2 regions of the Oceanobacillus locisalsi genome follow, and region 2 is predicted to be linked to the other one. Evidence: predicted binding sites of a transcription regulator. Region 2 holds the regulator's gene; the other holds the start of a gene.
What was found. The regulator NrdR, encoded in region 2, represses ribonucleotide reductase genes. The targets are predictions, from matches to a motif close to AACACNATATATNGTGTT.

Region 1: the regulator NrdR is predicted to act here: its motif matches at 1,420-1,437, upstream of ACFQ19_RS09340 (vitamin B12-dependent ribonucleotide reductase).

The regions. Positions count from the first base shown of each region.
Region 1 is NZ_JBHTKK010000009.1:102,350-109,900, forward strand. Features, by position in the region: gene ACFQ19_RS09340 (vitamin B12-dependent ribonucleotide reductase) at 1-1,318, opposite strand, end outside; gene ACFQ19_RS09345 (rhodanese-like domain-containing protein) at 1,658-2,032, shown strand; gene gcvPB (aminomethyl-transferring glycine dehydrogenase subunit GcvPB) at 2,844-4,304, opposite strand; gene gcvPA (aminomethyl-transferring glycine dehydrogenase subunit GcvPA) at 4,297-5,646, opposite strand; gene gcvT (glycine cleavage system aminomethyltransferase GcvT) at 5,659-6,771, opposite strand; glycine riboswitch at 6,964-7,053, opposite strand; gene ACFQ19_RS09365 (DEAD/DEAH box helicase) at 7,217-7,551, shown strand, end outside.
Region 2 is NZ_JBHTKK010000022.1:34,666-42,216, reverse strand. Features, by position in the region: gene thrS (threonine--tRNA ligase) at 1-25, opposite strand, end outside; T-box leader at 80-310, opposite strand; gene ytxC (sporulation protein YtxC) at 369-1,205, opposite strand; gene dnaI (primosomal protein DnaI) at 2,461-3,390, opposite strand; gene ACFQ19_RS15595 (replication initiation and membrane attachment family protein) at 3,441-4,769, opposite strand; gene nrdR (transcriptional regulator NrdR) at 4,791-5,264, opposite strand; gene ACFQ19_RS15585 (cytosolic protein) at 5,281-5,667, opposite strand; gene ACFQ19_RS15580 (glyceraldehyde-3-phosphate dehydrogenase) at 6,225-7,256, opposite strand; gene coaE (dephospho-CoA kinase) at 7,424-7,551, opposite strand, start outside.

The DNA.
Region 1 (7,551 bases), on a different contig from region 2:
TGCCCGGTTCTGCGGAATAAGTTGCACAGATATTGATTAAGTTCCACAGTTCTTTCGCTCTTACTTTCCGATACACACGAACGCCATAGCCCATTTCTTCCCACTTACGGACATCTCCCGCTTCATGCCACTGCTCGTTATAAGCTTTCATTTCTTCCGGGGTATAATTTTCTACATCAGGGAAGCGCAGCTCATAATCCGCATCTTGTTCTACGGCCTCCATAAATTCTTTGGTAATGCAGACAGAAATATTAGCACCTGCCAGAAATTCCGGGTTATGAACGGAATAAGTTCCTCCATCTCGCAGCTTATCTGTTGCTTGTTTCATGGCAGCATCCGTAAAACCGCCTTGGCCGGGGATCGCCTTATAATTCACAATTCCCTGATACAAATCAAATTCCGTTTCTGTTAAAGGGGTAAACTTTAATTTTTCATTGGCCAGCTGCTTCATTTGCTCGTCCTCTGTATTTTCTATCAGATAGCGCAAAATACGCGGATTCTGCATTTTAGAAATAATAAATTCTACAATATCCGGGTGCGAATCGACGAGCATAATCATTTGTGCACCACGTCTGGAACCGCCCTGTTCAACCAGATTCGTCAATTTGGCAATATCATCCAGCCAGGAGACACTTCCTGAAGATTTACCATTGACCCCTCTGGCCAGTGTATTCCGCGGCCTTAATGTGGAACCGTTTGTCCCTACACCGCCGCCGCGCGACATAATTTCCATTACCTGTTTACGATGATCGGAAATGCCTTCGCGTGAATCTTTTACAAACGGCATCACATAGCAATTAAAATAGGTTACATCTGTGTCCGCACCTGCACCATACAGAACACGGCCTGCCGGTATAAAGTTCATAGAAACCAATTGATTATAGAAAGCATCAAATGATGCGTTTTTTCTCTCTTGCGTTTCTTCTACTTCTGCAAGTCCGGTCGCATTTCTTTTAGCAATTTGTTCATAATAAATTTCCAGCGGTTTCTCGATAACATCAAGTGAACGTGTAATCACACCGGTTTCCCGCTCTTCTTCCTGATCTAAAACACCAGTATAATCCGAGTCAACAGCTACTTCTGCCTTGTTATCTTCCCAATTTATATCTATAATAAATCCAAGACCCCGTGCTGGAAATTTAGGATCTGCTTTTACGGTTAAAACGACAAAATCACCTTTTTTTAATGTTTTTTTCTCCGTATCTTTATATGCATATCGATCCAGCATGACTAGCCGAGATACACCTTGATGGGTGATATGCATTTCTTTAGTAATTGGATGAACAGCGTCGAAATTTTTGATATCTTCATTAAGCATATCTGTATTTATTTGTCTTAATGATTTTACATGGGTAGTCAATATGATCGCTCCTTGTCTTACAATTGATTACTTCTCATTTTATCATACCCCGCCCTCCCGAAACAATATATAGTATTCATTTCATTAATTAGACACAATATATAGTTAATTATCAGAATAAAAAATCATTTTACTGCGAACGCTATTCATTTTTTGACTCTCCTTCAGAGGAGAAAAAGCGTTACTTTAGCTATTTTGTTAGAATAGCTACCGGCTTGCTAAATAAAAACTTTGAAAAATAAAATCACTACCCATATAATAAAGATGTAGAATATAAAGATAGACGGGGGAAATAAAATGACGTTTTTACTCATTGCTCTAGTTGTTTTACTTGCGATTGCTATTTTTCGCTACTATAGACAACGCACTTATTTACACGTACTGACAGAAGATCAATTTATAGAAGGTTACCGGAAAGCACAACTAATTGATGTACGCGAGCCGCAGGAATTTGACAAAGGGCATATTCTGGGAGCACGCAATATACCGGTTACTCAAATGAAACAAAGACTGGTCGAATTACGGAAGGACAAGCCTGTATATCTGTATTGCCAAAACAGCACCCGTTCCGCAAGAGCTGCTCAGTTGCTGCATAAAAAAGGATTTACAGATATTTATCAGCTTAAAGGCGGATTTAAAAAATGGACCGGAAAGATTAAAACGAAAAAATAAATAATAAGAAAGTTATGTGCTTTCATATAAAGTGAAACTTCCTTCAGTGGGGAGGTTCTTTCATCCCCACTGAAGTTTAGTTGAACGAATCGGGCCGTTACTGGCTGTTGGATCTCCCACTTACAATTTTCGATTTTTCTCTATTTTTAAAGTGGGAGTCTTATAGCCAGTTACACTGCGATAAAAAAACTGATTCAGGACAAATTCTGAATCAGTTTTTTATTATTACGCAACTTTTGCACTATGAAAAGTAACTTCCTTTCCATACATCTGTTGACTAGGATGAGAAGATAAAGTGTAAGTTGACCGCTGCGGCGGACCGTTTTGCTTTCCTAGGGGCACGCTCTTCAGCTAACTTTTGCCAAGAAGAGCACTTGGCAAAAGGGCATCTTCAGATGGTACTGATCCCTCAGGAGACAAAACGGGCCGCCTCCGCTAGTGGGATATTCTATACGATTGACATAGCTGAACAAATTAATGATTATTTATTGAGGCTACAAAGCGATTCTTTCATCTCACTTCATCAAGATGTTATTTCTTCCATCCGCTGCAGAATCCTATCAGAGCGCAGGCCAACCACGGAGACTCCTATGGGAACAGGGCGAGCTGAAGATCCACTTGAAAAGCGGGTTTCTTTTCAAGTTAGCTGAAGCCGTCCCCATGGAAAGCGGAGTGGTTGGCCGGAGCGGTTGCTATACATCATATCAAAAGGATGAATTAACTCAAAGAGAGCATGATAATAGAGAGCCTGTTCATCCTGGAACAGCAAGGTTTATATATTTTTTCTTAGATGCGAAAGTTGAGATATTATTTACGTGTTCTCATAACGCAGAATGGGTTTACGTGCTGCTGTTGCTTCGTCCATCCGCTTTACGATTGTATGATGCGGCGCTTCCTGGACAATTTCCGGTTCCTCTTCTGCTTCTTTTGCAATTCGGGTCATAATGTCCACAAAAGAATCAAGCGTTTCTTTCGATTCGGTTTCTGTTGGCTCTACCATCATTCCCTCTTCTACATTCAATGGAAAATAAATGGTTGGCGGATGAACATCAAAATCCAACAGTCTTTTCGCCATATCTAACGTACGAACGCCCAATTTTTTCTGAATGCTTCCTGACAATACAAATTCATGCTTACAATGCTGCGGATAAGGCAGCTGAAATACCTTTTCCAATTTGCGCATCAAATAATTTGCATTGAGTACGGCATATTCACTAACCTTTTTCAGGCCTTCTGCACCCATCGTCCGAATATACGTATACGCTCGCAGGTTAATACCAAAATTCCCATAAAACGGTTTGACCCGGCCGATAGACTGTGGCATGTCATAATCAAAGCGAAAGGTATCTTGTTCCTTTATAATTAATGGTTTTGGCAAATAAGCTGCCAGCTCCTTGCTCACTCCTACCGGTCCTGATCCTGGACCCCCGCCGCCATGAGGACCCGTAAACGTTTTATGAAGATTTAAATGTACCGCATCAAACCCCATGTCTCCCGGTCTTACATAGCCCATAATTGCATTCAAATTAGCACCGTCATAGTATAGTTTTCCGCCGGCTCCATGAATAATTTCAGCCATTTCTAAAATATCTTTTTCAAATAACCCTAACGTATTCGGATTCGTAAGCATTAATGCCGCTGTATCATCTCCGGTAACACGGCGTAAATCATCCAAATCTACAAGTCCTTCTGCATTCGATTTTACAGTAACAGCCTCAAATCCCGCCACTGCTGCAGATGCCGGATTCGTTCCATGCGCAGAATCCGGTACAATGACTTTCGTACGATGATCATCTCCATTGGCTTCATGAAAGGCGCGAATCATCATTAATGCAGTCCATTCTCCTTGTGCGCCAGCTGATGACTGCAGCGATACCTCATGCATGCCGGTAATTTCTTTTAAGGACTCCTGCAAATCATAAAGCATTTCTAAAGCACCTTGTACTGTACTTGGATCCTGATAAGGATGAATATGACTAAAACCTTCCAGGCGGGCAATATCTTCATTGATTTTAGGATTATACTTCATCGTACAGGAACCGAGCGGATAGAAACCGGAATCAACCCCATAATTTCGGGATGCAAGGCCGGTATAATGGCGTATAATATCCAATTCACTTACTTCCGGAAGCTTTGGCGGTTCCTTGCGAATATAACGATCCTCTAACTCTTCTTCTAAATTAAAGGCTTCTATTTCCAGTTCCGGTAAACTGTAGCTCGTTCTTCCTGCTTTACCACGCTCAAATAATAACGGAAAATTTTTATCAGACATGCATATCCCCCAATTCTTCAGCAAATTGATTGATTTCTTGTTTGGTACGAATCTCTGTCACAGCGACTAGCATCTGGCCATGATAGGATGGGTCAACGTTTCCTAAATCAAAACCGCCGAGGAATCCTTTATCATGTAAAGCAGCATTCACTTTTGCAATGTCCTGATCGAGCTGAATCACAAATTCATTGAAAAATGAACCCTCATAAACAACAGCTAACCCCATCTCCTTTAATTTCTTTTTTGCATAACGGGCTTTCTGCATATTCAATTCCGCCATTTTCCGTATCCCATGCTTTCCGATGGAACTCATCGCAACGGCGCTGGCTAATGCATTTAATGCCTGATTAGAGCAAATATTAGACGTTGCTTTATCACGACGGATATGCTGTTCCCGTGCCTGCAAGGTCAACACATACCCTCTTGCCCCATTTTCATCTTTTGTCTCACCGACCAAGCGTCCGGGAACTTTTCGCATTAATTTTTTACTTGTTGCAAAATAACCGCAGTGCGGACCGCCAAATTGGGCGGGAATACCAAACACCTGTGTGTCACCGGTTACAATATCAGCGCCGAACTCTCCCGGGGGCGTCAAATAGCCGAGTGCCAATGGATTACTGGAAACAATCAACATCGTTTTTTCCTGATCTTCTAATAGTTTCTGAATCGATTCCATTGGCTCAATCTGTCCTAAAAAGTTTGGATATTGAACAACAACCCCTGCAATCTCGTCATGCAGTAATGCTTCTAAACGAGTAAGATCTGTTGTGCCATTATTTAATGGAATCGGGATAATTTCCACTTCCTGTCCTTTGGCATAGGTTTGGATAACCTGCTGATATTCCGGATGAACAGCGTCCGATACCAGCACTTTCTTTCGCTTCGTCTGCGCTGCACTTAAATTTACAGCTTCTGCTAAAGCCGTCCCCCCGTCATACATGGAAGAGTTGGCAATCGGTAAAGCCGTCAGCTCAGAAATCATGGTCTGGAATTCAAAGATAGCCTGTAATTCTCCCTGGGAAACTTCCGGCTGATATGGCGTATAAGCTGTATAGAATTCTGATTTTGAAATAACATGGTCTACAATCGAAGGAATGTAATGATCATAGACACCCGCTCCAAGAAAAGATACAACATCCTTGGTTGATGTATTTTTATTTGCCATCGCTGTCAATTCCCTGGACAGGGCAAATTCATTCATCGGTGCTTTTAAATTCAATTCTGTCTGCAAGCGGACACTGCTTGGAATATCAGCAAATAACGCCTCCGTATCCTTGATTCCGATTACATCCAACATTTCCTGTTTATCTTCCTTTGTCATCGGTAAATAACGAAACTCCATTTGTTCTCCCCCTTATTTGTTGCGCTGATAAAATGGTGTCTTGACTAATTTCGCTTTTAAGCGCCGCTTGCGGACTTGGATTTCCACTTCTGTTCCAATTTCTGCGAATGCGGATTGAACCAGCGCTAAACCAATATTTTTGTTGAGTGTCGGTGATTGTGTGCCGGAAGTAATAAAACCAATTTCATCCTCGCCATGAAATACAGGATACCCGTGTCTCGGAATTCCTTTATCAATCATTTCAATTCCAGCAAGCTGTCTCTCCATTCCATTATTTGCTTGTCGTTCAAGTGCATCTTTACCAATAAAATCTGTGTCTTTATTCAGCTTCACGGCAAAACCTAAACCTGCTTCCAACGGCGAAATGTCCGCTGATAACTCTTGGCCATATAATGCAAGATTCGCTTCAAACCGGAGTGTATCCCTTGCACCCAAACCAATCGGCTGTATTCCTTCTTCATTTCCCTTTTCTAATAAAAGATGCCACAAATCTTCACCATTTTCGGAATTTAAATAAATTTCAAATCCGTCCTCTCCTGTATAACCGGTTCTTGAAATCAAAGCCTTTCCATTTATCCCTTCTATCACGACATCTTTTTTAAAACGAAAGAAAGATATGGTATGCAACGGTTCATCAACAACTTTTTGTAAAATTTGCTCTGCTTTCGGCCCTTGCAATGCTAATTGCGCATAATTTTCCGTTTTATTTTCTATAATGACATCTGCATGGAAAAAATGATTTTGTTCCTGCAGCCATGCAAAGTCTTTTTCCGTATTCGCTGCATTCACAACTAGCAAGTATTCATTTTCTGCAAGCATATAGACAATGAAATCATCGACCGTTCCGCCATCCTCATAGCACATCATTGTGTATTGTGCCTTATTTGGTACAAGCTTGGTCACATCATTTGTGCATACCGTCTGTAAAAAATGCCTGCTCTCTGATCCACTTACCAAAATCTCCCCCATATGCGATACATCAAACAGACCGGCTTTTGTCCGCACCGCTTCGTGCTCCTCCTTGATACCTGAAAACTGGACCGGCAAATCCCATCCGCCGAAATCAATCGTTTTGGCAACCCTTTCATAAGCAGGGAAAATAGGTGTACGCTTTAATTCACTCATCGACTTCTCTCCTTTTCAAATCTGGTGGTGAAACAAAGAAATGGATTTTTTGCACAAAAATAGAGACTCCTACACTTAAGAAGTCTCTGTCCGCAAACCAGAAAGTTGCATATCCACATGACTGATAAATGTGAATACTTGCTTCGTGGGTGGTTTATAAGCACGAAAACTTATAAACACTCTCCAGAGTAGCGTCCTACAAGAGTCTTTTTGCCTGAGAGATTCGCTCTTAACTTGCTCCTTCGGCGTTACATAGCATGTAAGCTCTCCCCTTGTACTCATCCGCTGATTGAATATATGCATGTTGGTTATACTAAAGAATGTATAACATCCCATTCTATATATATGTTAGCAGGAAAATCTATTTGACAAAATTATATCATAAACGTTTCTGAAAAGTAATGAAAGCAACCTTATTTTACCCGAAAGGATGTGAATGGAAAATATGGATTCTATTCAAATTCGTCAGGACAATCAATTTATAAAGGACTTGGAAGCAGCATTTCGTGATGAAAATGGTTTAACCAATTGGGAACTTTTCCGGATGGCTTATCAAGCTGCCAATGTGATCAAACGGCCTTCTTTCAAAGGATTGCAAGCACTGGAATATTTGTCTCATTTGGATATTTTAGACCATCAATTACAAGCTGCGGAACAAGTGATTGAAACGATGCACGGCCGTGCCATTTTAGCAGATGAAGTAGGCCTTGGAAAAACAATTGAAGCCGGTCTTGTTTTAAAAGAATATATGGTCAGAGGCCTGGTTAAAAAGGCATTAAT
Region 2 (7,551 bases):
GAAAAATAATTGTTAAATCAGCCATGTTCATCGTACTCCTTTATCAAATATAAAAAACGCCCAGTCGCTTTGCGTCATGCAAAGGGACGAGCGTTTTATGCCGTGGTTCCACCCTGATTTCTGAAGATAGACATATCCTCAGCTTCATTCATCGTTAACGCAGATAATACGTTACTGCCTACTCTGTTCATTTCAGCAGTAATGCTCCGAGGTGGTAATTATTTCTTTACGTAAGGAAGCTTACAGCCTCAAGGCTTCCCTCTCTAAGTACATAATCGGAAAATAATCTTGTCCTCATCTTTGCAATGTCATTTTCAAACTCTATCCGTATTATATTCCTTCTGCGTTTGAAAAGCAAGTCCAATACATTATTCTCCCCGGGAAAGAATAGAATTTCCTTTTCTTTCAAATACCACTCTTTCATGAAAAATATTGATGATTGTCATCGTCTTTGGATCAGCAGGATTATTTCCATAAACCTTTATTTTTGCCGGCGCCATAGCAATCAACGGACTTAAATTAAATTCATTATCATGCAAACCGAGTGCGTACAATGGCGCCTGAAACATCCACATACGCAGCATATCTTTTGAAATTGTTTCTCCTTTATCATTGTAAAAAGTAAAGTTTTCTCCCTGTTCGATATGCACCAGATCAACACAAGGCTCTTTTTTCTCGATATAGTGACGCAACGCATCCATGAATGCTTGATGATCCTCTTCCCGCTTAAATTCCTCAATTGCCTTGCCGACACACGCATGTACAAATTGTAAAAAACTTTCCAGTCGAAAACGTAATATAGCACTAAAATGAATGCTCGTATGTTCTTTTAATTGCTGAAAAAATAAATGCTGCAGGAGTTGGATGGTATCCACATGTTCCCGCAAAGATTGGTTATCCTCGTCTTTTTCAAATAAAATATCCATAGAAAAATCATAAATGCGGTTGATTTCATCCGGATCGGAGAAATAATAGCAATCGGTAATTTTACGAATAATCATGTCTGAAAGATGTTCTTCTATCAATACATTTGTCATCACAGAACTGATTATATGGATTAATTCTACCTTTGATATGTGACCTTCCAGTATTAATCTGCTGCTCCAAGTGTTCGTTTGTTGATGTACGCTGATTTGATTTCTATAGGGAATCAACTGATTACCAAAAGCTTGAGCTTCCTTATCCGTTTCAAAATACACTTCCATCAATACATATCACCCTCATCCACTTGCAAACTGTTACAATTATATGGACAAGGTTGGGGAAACATGCTTAAACTATGCAGACTAGCAAATTTGCTTGAAATGATATAAATATATTAACTCAACTTTCGTACTTTAAAAAGTAACTTCCATTCCATAGGAACAGGGACAGACAAAGGTGGGAAGGTAGAGTGTAAGGTGACCGCTGCGGCGGACCGTTTTGCTTTCCGACGTACAGGACGTACTAGTGCAGACGTTGCAACAACGGTTTTAATGGGGTGAGTAAGCGCAACCCCAGGACGTTGCGACTTTAGTCTGCCTAGGGGCACGCTCTTCATCTAACTTTTGCCAAGAAGATCGCTTGGCAAAAGGGCATCTTCAGATGGTGCTGATCCCTCGTCCAGCTACAAGCGTCAAAAACTAGACAACTTCCCGAGAGCGCCCTACGATAAAGAAGACTTAGCGATTGGCAAGCCGGCAGGCGCAGACAGAGCTAAAGTCGCACTTTCATCGACTAAGAACGGTCACGTCCTGTGACCAACGTCGATACTAGGACGTCGTGTCCGTCGTGCCCCGCGGGTGAAAGTCATCATCCGTTCGTAAACTCACGGTGATTCCTTTATCTCATAAGTGATGGAAGTTCGACCAAGGTCGAACCACCCCCAAAGATCGGGGGCGCAGTTGTTACGTTTTTAAACGACGCTTTCCGCTTTCCTTTCAGGAGCCAAAACGGTCCGCCTCCGCTAGCGGGGTGTTCTATGCATGAAATAGATAAACAAATAAATGTAGATCAGACAGAACACATTTTTCGTGGTGCATGGTAAAAAATGTTCAGCAATCATCCTTTTCTATGCATGCAAGCAATTATTTTATCTCACTTCATCAGGATGTTATTTCTTTCAAACGCTGTAGCATTCTATTAGAGCGCAGGCCAACCATGGAGACTCCTAAGTGGTTTGCAGGCTAAAAGCGTAACTCCTGGGGTTGGCTGCGCTTACTCGTCCCATCGAAGAGCTTTTGCGATTACTCACCCCATCAAAAACCGTTGTACAATCGGAAAGCGGAGGGCTTGGCCGGAGCGGTAGCTATACACCATACCTTGTTCAAAAGATAGAGAGCATGTTCATCCTAGTACAGCAAGGTTTATATGCTTATTCTTAGATGCGTAAGTTGAATTATTAAAAAATATTGACAGACAATGTAAAAAACCAAAAAATTCCCATTTGGCATGATAGGAATTTTTTGGAAAAGTATTTTTCTATTCGTCTCGTCTGTTTTTTCCGGTCATTTCCACGATATTACTTACCTGTTTAATCCGTTCAATAATCCGGCCGGCTTTTACTTCTTCCACGCCGTTTCTTGTGCTTGCCAGCTCTTTTTCCAGTTCACTTAAATTAAAGTTAGAAGAGAAAAAGACCGGAAGACCTTCCATCATACGGTACTGCAGAACAGATCCAAGCACCTCGTCCCGAAACCAGGCTGATTGTAATTCCGCACCGATATCATCCAGCATTAAAACATCCGCTTTTTTAAAGAAATCAATTTTTTCATTAAATGAATCATCTTTAAAAGATCCTTTTATTTCCCGTACAAACTCCGGCATATAAATCAATGTAGAAGAGTAGTGATGCTTTTTCAATTCGTTTGCTATCGCACCTAACAGATACGTCTTCCCGACACCAAAAGAGCCATGCAGAAATAATCCTTTCTTCGGCAACGCTGTTTTAGCTTCTTCCAAAAAGTTGAGAATGGCGCCGATAGCTGCAATTCTTGATTTATCCTGAATCACCTCTGACATTTTTGCTTCCAAAATTTCTTTTGGCATATACAGGCTTTGCAATAATTTCTGTTGTGCATCTTGTTGTTCCGCCTCGACGCGCAAATGGCATTTTTCATAGCTGAGTTTGATTTCATTTTTATCCATACTTAATAAGGGCGAGTATCCTTGAATGATATTCTGGCACTCTCCATAAGAAGCACAGCGATCACATTGTTTGGATTGTGACTTATATTCATATAATCGCATAAGATGTTTTTCAATATCGTGATCAGTCAGTTCCGGATGTTCACGCAAAAATGATTGTATAGAGGGATCGCTCAGAATTTCTTTTTTTATTCTGGTGTAATTGGTTTTGAAATTCTCATTTTTGTCCATCCAAGCTTTTAATTCTGATTGTATCGGTTTCACCAATCGACCCTCCTTTATATGTGTGAACTTCCAATTTTTTCTTCGTTTACTTAGCTTTCATTTAAATATTTTTGCAGCTTAGCTTCAATCTCCTGCTGCTCTTTTTCACTTACATTTGTATCAGCTGCTGTTTTGGATGATTTCTTTTTCCGTGTATTAAACCAGTCAGGAACAACTTCCTTCTTATAATTATTGTTATAATTATTCTTTTTCTGCGGTTTATTTTTGGCAGCTTTATATTTTTCCTGCTCCCGCTTGGCAAAATCCATCGCTTCTTTTGCTGTTTTTAATCCAACTCTTGACCAATGGCCAGCAATAGTTTCCATATAAGCTTTAGACAACTTCATATTTGATTGCAGCAATACATAGTGTATGAGTACATTCATGACTGGAGCTGGCAATCCTTGTTTTGTCATTACTTCACGAACAACTTTAATATCCTGTTCTGGAGCCCGGTTCCCGTCTGACAAATCCTCTAACAGTTGTTTTGGAGAAATTGTCTCCAGTTCGTGAATTAACTGCTCTTCTTTTGTAGAAGGTTTTTTCACTTCAGGCTGTACATCAGATGCGGCCATTTTGTCATTTAATTGAATCGTCTGTCCATTATTACGGGAAACAAACATATCATGGCATGCTGATTTAAATTCTTCCTCATTTAATTGATTATCCTCATCCAGTGCCCAGAAAAGTGCTTTTTCTATTTCTGCACTTTCTGCATCATATAATGTCTTCATCTGATAAATAAGTTTTTTATTTGCTGGATGTAACACATTTTCAACTGGAATAAACCGCTGGCGGAGTGATTGTTCTATCCAGGAAAAATCCATTACGTCTGACGCCATATGCTGCTCTTCCATTTCTATATGATTCCCGGCTGCAGATTTAGGTGGCGTTACCGTATCAAATACGTCATTAAAATCGGCAGTTACCTCTTCCCCATAAGGGTAGGTCTCCTTTGCATAACGTGTATGAAGGGCATGGTATTTCTGTTCTCCGATATGATGCAGTAACAGCTGGGACAACATAGCTTCTCTTAGAAACTGATCGGGGGAAAAAGGACGCTGTATCCGATACGTATAATAGTCTCTGCTTTCTTCCCGCCGTTTATAAGTCTTCAATAAACCGATAGCTTCCAATTTAATACGCGCGCGATAAATATCATCCAGCGACAGATTCAAATACGTCATTAACGTATGGTGCGTCTGTATTTGCCGGGTGTGATCCACCTCATAGAATAACGTATAATATAAAGATACGGCCTGAATCCCGATTAAAGGCTGGTAAAAATGTGTCAAAGAGGCATTGAAATCAATGGAAGGCTGTTCATCCATAACAACTTCGTACCCGTCAACAGGAAGAATTTTTCCGATTGCATTCATTCTGATCCATCCTTTTCGCTGTTATTCTTCCTCTGTCTGCTTGTCTGACTTAATAATCTCTTTCAGCTCGTCCAAAAATACAGTGATGTCTTTAAATTGACGGTATACAGAAGCAAACCTGACATACGATACTTCGTCCACTTCTGCCAGTCTTTCCATCACCATCTCGCCCACTGTATGACTGGATACTTCGGAATTTCCAGCATTTCGTAAATTCTTTTCCACTTCCAAAGCAATACTTTCTATTGTATCTACCGCTACTGGACGTTTCTCACAAGCTCTGATAATTCCTCTTGTCAACTTTTCTCTTGAAAATTCCTGGCGCATGCCGTCTTTTTTTACTACAATAAGCGGCACTTCTTCTATCCGTTCAAAAGTAGTAAAACGAAATCCGCACTTTTCACACTCCCTGCGTCTGCGTATGGCTGCTCCTTCTTCTATGGGGCGGGAATCTAACACTTTCGTATTTTTGTTGTTACAATTGGAACAACGCATTTCGTTCACTCCTATCTCAATTACCTTCCGTTTTTGGTAACTTTTGGTTTATATGCCGATATATTTTCTTGATTACCTTATCACTGTAACCAAAATCGATGCGGAAAGCAGTATCTGTCGTTACCGAAAAATCAAGTGCAGTTTGGTATGGCCGCACCATAATAACCGTAGCTATAATCAGAACATTTTTCCCTCGTTTACTTACTGCACTTATCTCCCCGCGCTGTTCCGAACGGGCATGAATGGAAAAACCAGGGTCCGCATTGAAAAATGCCTCCAGTTCCTCCATCACTGCATGCTTACTTGCTTTATAATACTTGGTTTTTAATTCATTATCTATATGATAATCGCTAGTTTCTGCATGATTATTAAAAAATCGTTTTATTCTATCTCCCAATGGCATGTACAAACACATCCTGATTGTATCGTTTTAGGTAAATCCGAAAAAACTCTATAATCTACTTCTATCTATACTATTTTAACATGATTTACGCATGTGAACTACTAGGGAATGTTAAAAGGCTGTAAAAGAATGCTCGCTTCAGCAGAATTTCACTTTCTCCTCTATTATGTAACTTAACTTTCGCACTTTAAAAAGTAACTTCTTTTCCGTACAGCTGTTGATAGAGGAGAAGGAAAAGTGTAAGATGACCGCTGCGGAGGACCGTTTTGCTTTCCAACGTACAACGGTTTTGATGGGGCGAGTAACCGCAGTCCCAGGACGTCGGAAAACGGAGGGCTTGGCCGGAGCGGTTGCTATACACCATACCCTGTTCAAAAAATAGAAGGACGCTGTAACGAAAAGCAAGCATGATAATAGAAATCATGTTCATCCTAGAACAGCAAGGTTTGTATGCTTATTCTCAGACGCGAAAATTGAGTATGTAAAAGGACAAGGGGTGAAAAATGTAAAAGTAGAGCCTGTGCGAGAAATCTCTCACACAGGCTCTTTCTGCTGTATTATGAGGTTAAGCTGACATTTTGTTCTAATCTGAAACCGACATAACTTACTAAATCGACAACGCGTTTGGAATAACCCCATTCATTATCATACCAGGCAATAATTTTTATCTTATTATTATCCATTACGATGGTGGAAAGCCCGTCTATGGTTGCAGAATAAGTGCTTGTTGTATAATCAATAGAAACTAAAGGTTCATCTGAATATTGAATAATGCCTCGCATACTTCCTTCTGCCGCCTGTTTGAAAATGGCGTTCACTTCTTCTTCCGTAACATCTTCTTCAATATCAATCACCAAATCCACCAAAGACACATTTGGTGTCGGCACGCGCAATGCCATCCCGTGTAATTTTCCTTTAAGACCAGGCATGACTTCTGCCAGCGCCTTGGCAGCACCGGTCGTAGTCGGAATAATAGATTGGGTGCAGCTTCTTGCCCGACGCAAGTCTTTATGCGGATTATCAATATTCTTCTGATCGTTTGTAAATGCGTGCACCGTCGTCATTAAGCCATTCTCTATAGTGAAATGATCATCAATCACTTTAACCACAGGAGCTAAACAATTTGTTGTACAAGATGCATTCGAGATAACATCATCTGCATCTGGATTATAATCATTTTCATTGACACCGATAACAATCGTTTTGTCGACTTCTTTTCCAGGAGCGGTAATCACTACTTTTTTCGCTCCTGCCTGCAAGTGACGCCCGGCTTCCTTTTTTGTTTTAAATTTACCGGTTGCTTCAACAACAATATCAATACCTAAGTCTTTCCAAGGCAATTTTTCAGGTTCTCTGGAATTGACCAGAAGAATTTCTTTCTGATTCACAATCAATTTGTCCGGTAACGCTTCCACATTACCTTGAAAAGGACCATGGACACTATCATATTTTATGAGATGAGCCAGCGTTTCCGACGGGTAACTTGCATTGATAGCTACAACGTCTAAATGATCCTCTTCCATTGCTTGACGAAAAACCATTCTGCCAATTCGACCAAAACCTGTTATTGCAATACGCGTCTTCTCCATAAGCACTTTATTCCTCCCAATAATGTTATACTTTTTATCTTTTGTTATAATTAGTATAACACAAACGCAAGAAAGTGTGTCATAAAATATTAAAAATGTAACCTAATTATTTTCTGCCAAAAAAACACCATCTTCACTTCAAAAAGTTCCGATGGTGTTTCTGCATGTTATTTAATTACTTCCCACTTTTTTAGTAAATCTGTGAATTGTGCTTTGCTTGCTTCTATCGTTCCGTTGTTATCAATCACTGCATCTGCAAGCCGGGCTTTTTCTGCAAGTGCCATTTGCGAAGTGA